Regions from separate parts of the Gardnerella sp. DNF00983 genome, predicted to be linked through region 1. Evidence: riboswitches for the same ligand, from Rfam matches in the RefSeq annotation. Region 1 holds a riboswitch; each other region holds the start of a gene.
The links. A riboswitch is a leader RNA that binds a small molecule or an ion and turns the genes downstream of it on or off. The one in region 1 is predicted to bind thiamine pyrophosphate.
Positions count from the first base shown of each region.

Region 2: linked by a shared signal. The riboswitch ahead of thiM (hydroxyethylthiazole kinase) and the one ahead of HXT34_RS02680 (hydantoinase/carbamoylase family amidase) in region 1 are both predicted to bind thiamine pyrophosphate.
Region 3: linked by a shared signal. The riboswitch ahead of thiC (phosphomethylpyrimidine synthase ThiC) and the one ahead of HXT34_RS02680 (hydantoinase/carbamoylase family amidase) in region 1 are both predicted to bind thiamine pyrophosphate.
Region 4: linked by a shared signal. The riboswitch ahead of HXT34_RS03220 (ABC transporter permease) and the one ahead of HXT34_RS02680 (hydantoinase/carbamoylase family amidase) in region 1 are both predicted to bind thiamine pyrophosphate.

Region 1 is NZ_CP058392.1:724,741-728,190, reverse strand. Features, by position in the region: tRNA gene HXT34_RS02700 (tRNA-Gly) at 505-577, shown strand; tRNA gene HXT34_RS02695 (tRNA-Cys) at 606-676, shown strand; tRNA gene HXT34_RS02690 (tRNA-Val) at 707-778, shown strand; tRNA gene HXT34_RS02685 (tRNA-Val) at 818-890, shown strand; TPP riboswitch at 1,125-1,214, shown strand; gene HXT34_RS02680 (hydantoinase/carbamoylase family amidase) at 1,403-2,644, shown strand; gene allW (allantoin permease) at 2,955-3,450, shown strand, end outside.
Region 2 is NZ_CP058392.1:295,126-298,575, forward strand. Features, by position in the region: gene thiM (hydroxyethylthiazole kinase) at 1-1,516, opposite strand, end outside; TPP riboswitch at 1,506-1,615, opposite strand; gene HXT34_RS01070 (hypothetical protein) at 2,494-3,291, shown strand; gene HXT34_RS01075 (PD-(D/E)XK nuclease family protein) at 3,335-3,450, shown strand, end outside.
Region 3 is NZ_CP058392.1:590,880-594,329, reverse strand. Features, by position in the region: gene HXT34_RS02125 (methionine ABC transporter ATP-binding protein) at 1-352, shown strand, start outside; gene HXT34_RS02120 (methionine ABC transporter permease) at 355-1,035, shown strand; TPP riboswitch at 1,100-1,205, shown strand; gene thiC (phosphomethylpyrimidine synthase ThiC) at 1,203-3,450, shown strand, end outside.
Region 4 is NZ_CP058392.1:850,828-854,277, reverse strand. Features, by position in the region: gene HXT34_RS03225 (ABC transporter substrate-binding protein) at 18-1,016, opposite strand; gene HXT34_RS03220 (ABC transporter permease) at 1,172-1,987, opposite strand; TPP riboswitch at 1,977-2,101, opposite strand; gene eno (phosphopyruvate hydratase) at 2,312-3,450, shown strand, end outside.

The DNA.
Region 1 (3,450 bases):
TAAACACCGTTACTAATTCAGTCAACAAACTGAAAAAGTAACGGTAATCAGCAAAAACTGTTAAAAACTCAGTCAACGAACTGAAAAAGTAACGGTAATCAGCAAAACACTGTTAAAAATTCAGTCAACGAACTGAAAAAGTAACGGTAATCAGCAAAACACTGTTAAAAATTCAGTCAACGAACTGAGAAAATAACACTCACAGCCCAAACATCGTTAAAAACTCAGCTAGCCAACTGAGAAAGTAACACTTGCGCTCGCAAATGCTCCAATACCATACGCATAACAAACCTCCAACCAACACGAGCAAACGAACACACCGAAAGACACACAAACGAACACGCCAAAAAACACACCAACAGAAACACAAAACGACACGCCAAAAAACACACCAACAGAAACACAAAACGACACGCCAAAAAACACAAAGCTTGCATTTGTAAATATTTCGGGTATAGTAGTTACTCGTGCTTCGGCGCTGACGTTGTTCAGTAAAGTTGCATTGCGGACATAGCTTAGTTGGTAAAGCGCAACCTTGCCAAGGTTGAGACCGCGGGTTCGAGTCCCGTTGTCCGCTCTAGGTCCGATGAGTTATTCGACCTTACGGTGGGTTAGCCAAGCGGTTAGGCAGCGGCCTGCAAAGCCGTATAGATGAGTTCGACTCTCGTACCCACCTCGATTAAGCTTCAAGCTTAATTAACAACCTGGGCGGTTGGCGCAGTGGTAGCGCACTTCCCTGACACGGAAGGGGTCACAAGTTCGAACCTTGTATCGCCCACTCGAAAGGATTGCCTTTCACGCATAATTAAAAAATTTTGGGTGATTGGCGCAGCGGCTAGCGCACTTCCTTCACACGGAAGGGGTCATAGGTTCGATTCCTATATCACCCACAATATGTTCGCAGTGTAGAAGCACTGCGTTTTTTGTTATTTGGCTATTTTTTATTTGCTAACCTTCATATGAAAATTTTTCGCAGCCGAACACGCATGCAACCACAAATAGAAGCAATATCTCGTAGCAGTCAACCAATCAGTCAACCAAACAATCATTTCTTCACAGAAACACACATGCGAATGTTCATTTTGAGTTCATTTAATATCGTGCTATACTCATTCGAGTACAAGTGAAAATTGCAGGGGTACTGGAAACAGTTGAGAAACACCCTTTGAACCTGTTTTGTTAAGACATGCGTAGGGAGCAATTACAGTAAGTGATTTCTTTCTATCACGATTTTCGTGATATCTTGCGTTGCCACAAAGTAGTAGCAATTACACGAGTATCAACTAAACAATTAAAAAAAAAAACTAAACAACAAAAACCAAAACAAAAACAAAAACCAAAAAAATATCCGCCTGAATGTCACTTTTGGGAAAACTTGCACAAGTGAGGAGGAATACTGCACATGATTAATAGCAGCATAAGTGCTGAAACTATAGAATCAGCCATAAGCTGGCTTGCAGGATTCACAGAAAAACCAGGAGAACAAGGAGTTACTCGACCTCTTTACACAAAATCTTGGAAACAGGCTCTTTTTGCTCTTCGTCAACGATTTGAAAAACTCGGTATGACTGTAGAATTCGACCAAGTTGGAAACCTAATTGCAACTGTTGAAGGATGCGAAAAGCCAGAAAGCATAATAGCTTGTGGATCGCATATTGACACAGTTTCAAGAGGGGGTCGTTTCGACGGTCAACTTGGAATAGTTGCAGCCTATTTAGCAATTAAGAATTTACTTACTAGATATGGAAAGCCAAAGAAAAGTCTTCGCATTATCTGCTTGGCAGAAGAGGAAGGCTCACGTTTCCCATACGTATTCTGGGGTTCAAAGAATTTCTTCGGACTAGCCAAAAAAGAGGACGTAGAAAATATTTGCGACAGTGAAGGTGTTCCCTTCGAAACAGCAATGCGTGAAGCTGGGTTCAATTATCAAACAACTCAACCTAAGTTCGCAAATCTTGAAGCCTGGATTGAGCTACACATTGAGCAGGGACCAACGCTTTACAGCAATCACGAAGATTTAGGTATTATCACTAGCATTGCCGGTCAGCACCGTTGGGATATTCATCTTAAAGGCGTACAAAATCACGCTGGCACAACAATGATGTCCTACAGGCACGATGCAGTAGATTGCATGTCTCATATAATCGCCAAGAATCTTGACAAAGCTAAGCAAGCAGGCGACCCACTGGTACTTACTTTCGGTAGAATCAGCGTAGTTCCAAATCAAGTAAATATTGTTCCTGGAGAAGTTACTTTTTCAATGAACTGCCGTCATACAGATAAAGCTTTTCTTGATAAATTCTTGCAGGAACTCGACGAAGATATTCACGAAACTGCCAAGTCTTATGGCATTACAGCGCAGATTGATAAGTGGATGTCTGATGATCCTACACCACTTAGCGACGATATTATTAATCTTTTGAAAGATCAAGCTAATAAGCAAGGTTATGCGTACAGAGTCATGCATTCAGGCGCTGGTCAAGATACGCAAATTTTTGCTCCGTTTGTAAAATCCGGAATGATTTTTGTTCCTTCAAAAGATGGTATTAGTCACGCTCCAGAAGAGTACACAGATCCACAAGACGCTGTTCACGGAGTCAAGCTTTTACGAGATGCTCTGCATAGTTTGGCTTATGAGGACTAACTAAAACCAAACGAAAACCAAAAAGAAATAGAAATTTAGGAAGGACACAAAAGGCATATACGATGCCAACTTCACTGCTTAATTAATCGCAGCGAAGAAAAGTGAATATCGAATGAGAGTACAACGCTTATTCACGAATAAGAGGCTGATACGAAGGGGCGCACCACCACGGGTACGATATCCTTTCGTATCTTTTTTATTTTTGAGCAAAGTTGCGATTATTACTTTCAAAAAACTCAAAATACAAAACTCAAAACTCAAAACACAAAAAAGAATCAAATTTACAAACAAGAAAAGTAAGGAGGTGCGCATGCAAATTAGTAAACTGCTAAAAGATGAGCCAGTAGATAGTAAAAACTTGGAATGTTACCGCGAGCGCGGCTACACTAACGAAGATTTACTGCCAAAGCCGCAAGAAAAACGCACAATGAGCGCTCTTAATTTTTGCACTTTGTGGATGCAGTCTGTACACAATATTCCTAATTATGCTGCAGTTGGCGCGTTCCTTTTAATGGGATACTCTCCAATTTACGTAATGATTGGTATCATGCTTGGCGCAATTCTTACAGCAATTGTCATGGTTGCTAACGGTGTTGTAGGTTCCAAATACGGCATACCGTTTTCTATGCATTTGCGCGCAACGTACGGAAAAGCAGGCGCTCAACTACCAGGATTCCTCAGGGGAGTAGTTGCTGCAATATGCTGGTATGGAATTCAAACATATATAGGTGCGAAAGCTTTAGAGATTCTAGTTGGCAAAATTTGCCCTGAGTTTCTTACTTTTGGAAACAAAATACCATTTGTTG
Region 2 (3,450 bases), 430 kb from region 1:
GCGCCGACACTGTGCAAACTCCGTCAAGCTCAAGACCGCGAATAGGGAACACTGTGTTCTCGTGAATTCCGCCAATTGCCAACGTTTTTACGCCCATAGAGTGCGCAACTTTCGCAACTTCATTCACTCCGTCAACTCCCAGCGGTGGCACGTCGTGCGCTTTCGTATGCGTTTCAAAAGCGGCACCGATGCCAATCACATCCGGCAGCGGAACGTCGTTTTCTTTGCACTCGTGGTAAGCTTTCTCCATCAAATCCGGTCGCGCGCAAGAAAGCCCAACCATCCACTCAGCCGGCATAGCCTTTCGCGCCTCAACAAACGGCGTATCCTTTTGCCCAACGTGCAAGTTGAAACCAAGCTGAGCTGCGCAATCAACATGATCGTCAATAAACACAGGCACGTCGCCATGTCCGGAATCAATAAGCGCGTGGCGCAACTTCTTCGCTTTAGCTGCAATCTCCGCGTCGTCGGAATACTTATCGCGCAATTGCACAACTGTAACTCCGCCTTCAATCGCCTCCACAGCCACTTCTTCTTCCGGACGATTTCCCATTCGCGGATCCGTTACCAAATATAGCGTCCAATCCACAGGCTCCACCGTAAACTCAATATTCGTCAAACTAAACATGTCGTTTACGCTAAGAGTTGAAAGCGCATCCATCCACAGCGTGCGGAAAGTGCCTGGAGCTGTGGTTTGGCGAGCCGCCCAAGTTCCAGCCGCTGCTGCGTGCACGTGCGCTGCAACAGTTGCTGCGAGCGGACGTTCTGGGTTTGCGCCAACGTACGCTGCAACTAACGCTCCCAAAGCGCATCCAGTTCCAACTACTTTAGTCATAGCTTTGTGGCCACCTGTTACGCGAGCTAAGCATCCATGGCCGTAAATTGCGTCTTTTTCGCCAGAAATTGCCACTACAGATCCGTATTTTTTAGCTAATTCGCGAGCAGCTTGAAGCGCGTCGTTTACGTTATCGTGAGAATCTACGCCTTTTCCGTTGCTTTCTTTGCCTGCAAGCGCCATGATTTCGGAAGCGTTTGCGCGGATTACAGTAGGGTGGTGCTTAATAATTTCGTGAATAAAGCGCGCGCGAGGTGCGAGTGCTGGAACGCCGATTCCAACCGGGTCAAGCACCCACGGGGTATCGGCTTTTTCGCATCCTTCAACGGCTGCGCGCATGTATTCGGAAGTTTCTGGCTGATGGAATGTGCCAACGTTTATGAGCACGCCTGTGGCAATTTGCGCAAGTGCATGCGCTTCTTCCGGATCGGTTACCATAATTGGCGAGGCGCCGGCGGCGAGCAGTGCGTTGGCTGTAATGTCTTGCACGATTACGTTCGTGATGCAATGGGTGAGTGGCTGCTGTATGCGCACGCGTTCGATGCATTGACGCACGTCGTTAAGGAACATGCGTCGGCGTGCGCGTGCTGAGAAGCATGTGTCGACTTGCGTTGTTGCGTTTGTGCAGTATTCGTTAGCTTCGTTGCAGGTATTTGTTTTTTCAGTGTTGCATGTTGTCATAATGTTTCCCTTCGCTAGCACTATCTAGATCAGGTTTTACGGATTTAATCTCAGCGCCGCCCGCGATTTTGCGGCAAATGCGCACTCCGAACCATCCTTCGACTATATCTTTTGTTCGTGACTTACGCTCTTTTGCGTTAGCGCTGCGATTTAGCGCGTAGGCGGCATAAACTGCGCGCGTCTGTAAAGTTTTGGTCGGAATCTAGCTGGGAAGCGGCAGAAACTTTACACAGCTGCACAGTTTCGGTCGGATTTTCTTGCGTTCGCGGCATAAATTTTACACGGCTGTAAAGTTTTGGTCGGATTTTCTTGCGTTCGCAGCATAAACTTTACACAGCTGCACAGTTTCTGCCGTTTTCCGTTACTGGTGCAGATTGGCGCTCGCGCGGATTACGCGCTCGCTTACGAAACTCGCGTTGGAAGTCCACTGGACTTCCAACTTGAGCGAGTTTCCGCTCCGAGTTGCTTTCGCGCGCTAAATCGCAGCACTTGCAGGAATCTACAAAAATCGCGCCGCATTTTTGCAACTTCTTCTACATATTTTCGCTTGTTAACATGAGATTATGTATATGTGAACATGATTATTTATTATTTAACATCTTAATTGAATTGCCGTTCTGTCGCGTGAATATTCGTGTGGTAGAGATTTGAGATTTTTCGCACTGAGTGCGGCGAACGTCAGAGCCGCAGGCTGCTGATTCGCCAAGCGAAGAAGAAAAATCGAAAAATCTCTGCGATAGACACGGTTATTAGGGGCTAGCACGCAGAGTTTGGGGGATTTCTTTACGAGCACTAAAAGAGGACTGATGGAGCAACGTTCGTAGAGAACAAAGTATGCATGAGAGTCTTTAACAGCCAAAGCGACTGAAGGACGGGACGTGCGAGGAGAGAAATCCCCCAAAACTCGCGCCACGTTAAAGCAATATGAAACAAGATTATTAAATAGTAGATTATAGAAGTTACGAAAGCGAGATAACATGGCAAACGATTCCATGCTAGAACAAAAGACTCCGCTCACAGCGCGCGAATACGCGACGCGCACAGCAATACGCACGATTGCAATCATCGCATCTGTTTATGGCATGGCTGCTTCGTGGGAAGGCTTGATGACCTTCACTTATTTTACGAATCTTTCTAACCTTATGATTTGCGTAGCTCTTGCTGGATCGCTTTTGCTTGATACAGCTGCATTTATGCGTGCTCGTAATTCTGTAGATTCAGCCGTGCAGCCAGCTTCCACAGCATCTTGCGCATGGTTCGACTCAAAATCCAACGCTTGGTACATTTTTAAATTCATGATGACCATCTCAATTGCTGTCACATTCACTTTGTACCTGTGTTTCTTAGCACCTACCAATAAGCTTGGTTTCGTTGGCGCTTACATGAATAACGGATGCAGCAGTCTTTGCGTCCACGCAGTTGCGCCGCTTCTTGCAATCGCTGATTTTGTGCTTTTTGATTACCGTTTCCGCTCTACTCGCGCACACATTTATTTCGCTACGATTCCGCCTCTTGCTTATGTTGCTTATGCTGCTATGCTTAGCGAGTTTGCTGGTGTTCGTTGGGGTGTTCATGCAATGCGCGCGCCTTATAATTTCCTCAATTATGGCGCTCCTGCCGGCTGGTTCGGCTTTGCACCGCAAACTTTTAATGCCACTACTTTGGGCGTTGGAGTTGCGTATTTGTTAATTGTGTTTACTCTTATTTTTATTGGTGTCGGCAGTGTATTTCTTGCTCTTAAGGATGCTCGCGCTCGTGCAATATTAAAAGAATAGTATTGTTGCGCGCCACTATTGCCTAATTGCTAGAATTAAGCGTATGAGTGAGGATATTGCATTACAAGCATTATTTGACGGTACGTTACGCAATTCTTCTGGCAATGTGACTAATACGTTGCTTGTGTACGGTGCGCCGAATACTGGTAAAACGCAGTT
Region 3 (3,450 bases), 130 kb from region 1:
ATTGGCGAATAATCCGTCGATTATGCTTTGCGACGAAGCAACAAGCGCACTTGACTCCACAACTACTGCGCAAATCCTTGATTTATTGAGCCGAATTAACCGCGAACTCAACGTAACGCTTGTTATTATTACGCATTCGCTGGCTGTAGCACGAAATATTTGCGACCGAGTTGCAATGATCGATAGCGGACGCATTGTGGAATTAGGTGACACGGATACGCTTTTTGCAAATCCACAAAGCGATATTTTGCGAACACTTATTGCAGATGAAAAACAAGAAAATCATCGCGCTAAAATTACAAGCACGATTGCAAACGAAGCAACAAACGCGCTTACCAATGAGGTGAAATAACAATGTTAGAAGCTGCTACACAATTTTTTAACGACTACGGCGACTTACTTATTGAAGGCGTGCAAGACACACTCGTTATGACGTCAGTTGCAACACTTTTTGCATACCTTATTGGACTTCCAGTTGGCGTACTTCTCATTACATCAAACAAAAAAGGCATTTGCCCTAACGCGCCAATTAACGCAGTTCTAGGATGGATTGTTAACATCGTGCGTTCTGTGCCGTTTATTATTTTATTAGTTGCAATAATTCCTTTTACTCGTCTCATAGTTGGCACTTCTTTGGGAGTTCCTGGAGCTATTGTGCCTCTAGTAATTACGGCTGCACCATTCGTTGCTAGAGTAGTTGAACAATCTTTAGCCGAAGTTGACGGAAGCTTAATCGAAGCAGCACAAAGCTTTGGAGCAAGCAAATTGCAAATTGTTTGCAAAGTATTGCTGTGGGAAGCTTTACCTTCACTAATTCGCGGAGCTGCACTTACGTTTATTACGCTTTTTGGATTCTCAGCAATGGCTGGAACAGTTGGCGCAGGCGGACTCGGAGATATTGCAATACGATACGGATACCAGCGTTATCAATACGATGTGATGACAGTGGCTGTTATTCTTTGCATTATCCTCGTACAGATTGTGCAAAGCTTGGGAGATTTTATTTCACGCGCAATCAATCATCACGAACGCTAAAGAAATTCGCAACATACCCACCACCAATTAAATGCACATAATCGTGTAAACTTGCTGGTAATTCGACATTTTGCAGGGGTGCTTTCGAAAGAAGGCTGAGATGGTATTAATTTATCTAACCCTTCGAACCTGTTAGTTAATACAACGTAGGGAGCAACGATTTTAGTATGACATCGAATTATCCGTACGCATCAATGCGTAATCAATTTAATCTAAGCGCCTGCTTTATTGCAGACCCACAAGCTTGTAATAATCGTCCACTTACAGATATTGTCGATGATGCTTTGCGCGCTGGAGCGACTTTTATTCGTCTTCATTGCAACAATGAAAACGCTAAAGAAATCACCACTATTGCACGCGATATTGCACAAATCATCGAAGACAATAACAAATGCGATTCTGTAACTTTTGTTATCGACGAGCGCGTTGATGTCGTTTGGCAAGCTCGCAATCAAAGCATCAAAGTTGACGGAGTGCACTTAGCACAAAGTGACATGGAGCCTAGAGAGGCTCGCGCACTTCTTGGCGAAGATGCTGTAATCGGCTTATCTGTTGAAACCGAGAGCTTAGTTAAAGTAATAAACGAACTTCCAGATGGATGCATCGATTACATTTGCGTAACAGCAATGCACAATCCTGAAGAAGGATGCGAAAGCACTACTGCCGCTTACGAATTGGAAGCAAACCACACAACGCTGGACGAAGCGAAAATTAATACGATTTGTTCCGCAAGTGATTTCCCAGTTCTAGTTGGCGGAAGAACTGCTCTCGACGATATCGATACAATCGCTCACACTAAGGCTGCAGGATGGTTCGTTTCTGAAGCACTGTATTCTTCAGAAACACCAGAATCAACTATGCATGAGTTTGTTGAACATTGGAAAGCTGTGCGAGGCGAAGAAAAGCACGGCTACGCTAAGCGAGTAATAGTTGCAGAAAATTCTGAATCAAAATCTTCAGAAACTCAAGAAAAGAAACCAACTTTTATTAACGCTAAAGAAGCAAAGGATGCTGCAAAATTAGCTAAGCAACAGCGCGTTGACATTGCAGCTCGCGGTTGCACTCAGCGCGATAAAGCTCATATTCGCAAAACAACTCCAGTTCATTTTGAGTATGAATATGGTTCTTACGATTTGGAAGTTCCTTATACGGAAATTAAGCTTTCGGATACTCCTGGCGTAGGCCCTAACCCGCCTTTTAAGGATTACAATACGGAAGGCCCAAAGTGCGACCCGAAGGAAGGCTTGGCTCCGCTTCGCCTTGACTGGATTCGTGACCGCGGTGACGTTGTGGAATATGAGGGTCGCAGGCGCAATCTTCAAGATGACGGCAAGCGCGCAATTAAGCGAGGCAAAGCTTCTAAAGAATGGCGTGGTCGCACGCATAAGCCAATGAAGGGCGCGGACCATCCGATTACGCAAATGTGGTACGCTCGCCACGGAATCACTACTCCGGAAATGCAATATGTTGCAACGCGCGAAAATTGCGATGTGGAGCTGGTTCGCGAAGAAGTTGCAGCCGGACGTGCTGTAATTCCTTGCAATATTAACCATCCTGAAGCTGAACCTATGATTATTGGTTCGCGCTTCTTGACTAAGCTCAACGCAAACATGGGTAATTCTGCTGTTACGTCGTCTATCGACGAAGAAGTAGAAAAACTTACGTGGGCCACGAAGTGGGGTGCGGATACCGTTATGGATCTTTCCACCGGTAACGATATTCACACGACGCGCGAATGGATTTTGCGCAACTCCCCTGTGCCAATTGGAACAGTGCCAATGTATCAGGCTTTGGAAAAAGTTGAGGATGATGCTTCTAAGCTCAGCTGGGAGCTTTTCCGCGACACTGTTATTGAGCAGTGCGAGCAGGGCGTTGACTACATGACTATTCACGCTGGCGTGCTTCTTCGCTACGTGCCGCTTACTGCAAACCGCGTAACCGGTATTGTTTCTCGTGGTGGCTCAATTATGGCTGAATGGTGCTTGCAGCATCATCAAGAGAGCTTCTTGTACACGCACTTTGAAGAATTGTGCGAGATTTTCGCAAAGTACGATGTTGCATTCTCTTTGGGCGATGGTTTGCGTCCAGGTAGCTTGGCTGATGCTAACGATGCGGCTCAGCTTTCCGAGCTTATGACGCTTGGCGAGCTTACGAAGATCGCTTGGAAGCATGACGTGCAAGTGATGATTGAAGGTCCTGGTCACGTGCCATTCGACACTGTGCGTATGAATATTGAGATGGAGAAGGCAATTTGCCAGAATGCTCCATTCTATACGCTTGGTCCTTTGACTACGGATACCGCACCTGGCTACGACCACATTACTTCCGCAATTGGTGGCGTAGAGATTGCGCGATACGGCACTGCAATGCTTTGCTATGTGACTCCTAAGGAACATTTGGGATTGCCTAACAAGG
Region 4 (3,450 bases), 130 kb from region 1:
TAGATATATGGATTAATTTACTTCGTGCAATCCATTACAGAATCTTTCAAATTCTTTGGAGCTTGCTTAATTAAACCATATTTCACGTATTCTTTAGCTTGAGTTTCCATCATTTTCAAACCTTTTTCATCGATTGGACGAATAGTTGGATTGTCAAACTTTTCAATTTGCTTAATAATAGTTTCGCTTGCTCCGAGCTGCTTGTAAGCGTTTCCAATAACATTGTTTTCTTTATGAGACTTTTTTGCTTCGCGAACAAGAGCCTTGTACATCTTCTTAACAAGATCTGGATGCTTTTTGGCAAAGCTCTTAGAAACAATGTGAATAGTAACGTTCATATTGCCGTACTTTTTAGCATTTACAAGCAATTTTGCGCCTGGAGTTGTCATTGCTGCAGCAAGATTCTGATCGAATGAGGAAATTGCGTCAATCTGTCCAGAAGTAAATGCTGCCTGGAAGTTCTTAGGACTCATCTCAACTTTGTTAACTTTAGAAACGTCTAAACCGCTTTTATCAAATGCGCGGTGAAGCATGTAATCGCCAGTGTCACCGTTGTGAATAATAGCAACTTTCTTTCCGTATAAGTCTTTTAGTGTTTTCACGCCGCTTTTTGCGGATGCAACGATTCCTTGAGAATCACCATTGTAATATTCGAGCGCAAAAGCTACCCATGGTTGTCCTTCAGCAATCAAATCAATGAAGCGTCCGGTTCCAGTAGTTGTAGCATCTGCATTTCCGCTCATAACAGCAGTAAGACCATCAACTGGAGTGTAAGGGCCAGTGTAAACTACTTTAGATTTGCCAAATTCGTCTTGAAGGAATTTCTCATTTTTCAAAGTAGTTAAATAATTTGCTGTAGAAAGATAAGCGACTCTCATAGTTCCAGCGTCTTCTTTTGAAGAAGCGCTTGATGATTTTTGTGAGCTTCCGCAAGCTGCGAGAGATACTGTTGCGCAAACAGCGCAGATTAATGCAATAATGCTCTTTTTAGAAAATCGCATTTTTAAATTAGCCATGATATATAGTTCCTTTTGTTTGTTGTTTTATTTATCTGTTGTTTGTTTGGTTGTTATTATTTGGTTGTTGATTCTAAATATTGACTAATTCTTAAAAAGCAATTTAATGCATTTTAAAAAGTAGTTAACTTTAGAAAAATGTTGATATTACTAGATTATTGGCGTGATTTTCTATCTAATCTGCGTTCAGGTATAAGAAGATATTCTAATATGTTTGCAGTAAGCTCAGATCCAAGACCTGCAATTGCGTACATAATAACGCATGCCATCATTTGATCAGGCCTAAAGAATTCTTGCGCTCTTGAAAGAATGTATCCAATTCCAATAGAAGAATTGACTGTTTCGCAAGTCACTAATGCAACCCATGCTACAGATATTGCAAATCGCAAACCTGTCATAAAACTTGGAAGTGTACCGCGAAGCAAAATAGATATAAAAATAGTAGATTTTTTAACGTGATAAACCTGCGCTAATTCGAGAAGTTTCGGATCAATATTACGCACTCCGTCGCGAATATTAACGTACATAGGTCCAAAAACGCCAACAGCTATAAGCGCTATTTTCATCGTTTCATCTATTCCGAGGAAAATTATTAATATTGGAGCTAAAGCCGGGAATGGAATTGATCTCAACATGTGGCTTGGTTTATCAACTACAATATTGCCAAGCTTACTGCCTCCTGCAAGTATGCCTGCAGGAACAGCAAAAATAATTCCTAACAAAAGCCCTAAAAGAACTCGTAAAATACTTATTCCTAAGGATTTTAATAATATGCCTTCGTTGTTTAAATCAATAAAGGCTTGTATTACTTCATATGGGGATGGCAAAGAACGGTCTTCGATTGGAGAAAGAGTTGTAAAAAACCACAAAACCAAAATGAGGATGGTTGAAATCCACACTTTACACGAAGATACCGCTTTAAATGCAATCTTCAATATGTTTTTCGCTTTATTAGGCGAATTGTAAGTCATGCGACAATCCCTTCGATAGTCTTAGCTATATCAGGTTCAACGAGTGTATTCTCAGCGCAACACTGTATGTATTGTTGTTTGGCACGATGTAGTTGCGCACCCCGTGTCTGAGGTCATTATCGCTTAAGGGTATGGACAAGTGTATTTTAAATCGATATTTATAAACGATATTGCTTAAAAATATACAATTGGCTCATATGACTCGAGTTAAATCAAAATATTGTGAACGTTCACGGCATAAATACGCTGATACTCAATATAACGTCCATAAAACGCACTAGTCTTGGAAGAGTCATCACAACCCATAGGTATAAAGGAGTAGTTGTGGCAGCTATTGAAAGCGTATATGCACGCGAAATTTTGGATTCTCGTGGAAATCCTACTGTTCAGGTTTATTTGGAGACCGAAGATGGCGCTCAGGGTATTGGTTTAGTGCCTTCTGGTGCTTCTACTGGTGAAGCTGAAGCTTGGGAACGTCGCGATGGCGACAAATCCCGTTATCAGGGCAAGGGCACGTTGGAAGCTGTTAAGGCTGTCAACGAGGTAATCGCACCTAAGGTTATTGGCATGGATGCCACCGATCAGCGCGCTCTTGATGAGACGATGATTGAGCTTGATGGCACGCCAAACAAGGGCAAGCTTGGTGCTAACGCAATTCTCGGCGTTTCCCTCGCTGCTCTCTACGCTGCTGCCGAGTCTGCTCAGCTTCCGTTGTACCGCTACATTGGCGGCACCAATGGTCACATTCTTCCAGTTCCAAACATGAACATCATGAACGGTGGCGCTCACGCTGATTTCGCAACCGATATTCAGGAGTACATGATTTCTCCTTACGGTTTCGCAACCTACAGCGATGCTTTGCGCGCTGGTGTTGAGGTTTATCACACCTTGAAGAATGTTTTGAAGAAGGAAGGCTTGGCTACTGGTCTTGGTGACGAAGGTGGCTTCGCTCCAAAGATGAAGTCCAATGAGGATTCCTTGAAGTACATCATGGATGCAATCGCAGCCGCTGGCTACGAGCCAGGCAAGCAGATTGGTATTTCTCTTGACGTTGCTTCTTCCGAGTTCTACAACAAGGAAACTGGTAAGTATCGTTTCGATGGCGAAGAGCGCGAATCTGCTTACATGCTCGATTACTACGAGAAGCTCATCAACGAGTATCCAATCGTTTCCATCGAAGATCCATTCCAGGAAGAAGGATGGGATGATTGGGCAGAAATCACCAAGCGTCTTGGTGATCGTTTGCAGTTCGTTGGCGATGATTTGCTCGTCACCAATCCAAAGCGTTTGGCTAAGGGTATTGAGCTTGGTGCAGCTAACTCCTTGCTCGTGAAGTTGAACCAGATTGGTTCCGTCACCGAAACCCTCGACGCTATTGAGCTTGCGACTAAGAACGGCTTCACTTCTATGGTTTCCCATCGTTCTGGTGAAACCCCAGATACCACCATTTCTGATCTTGCCGT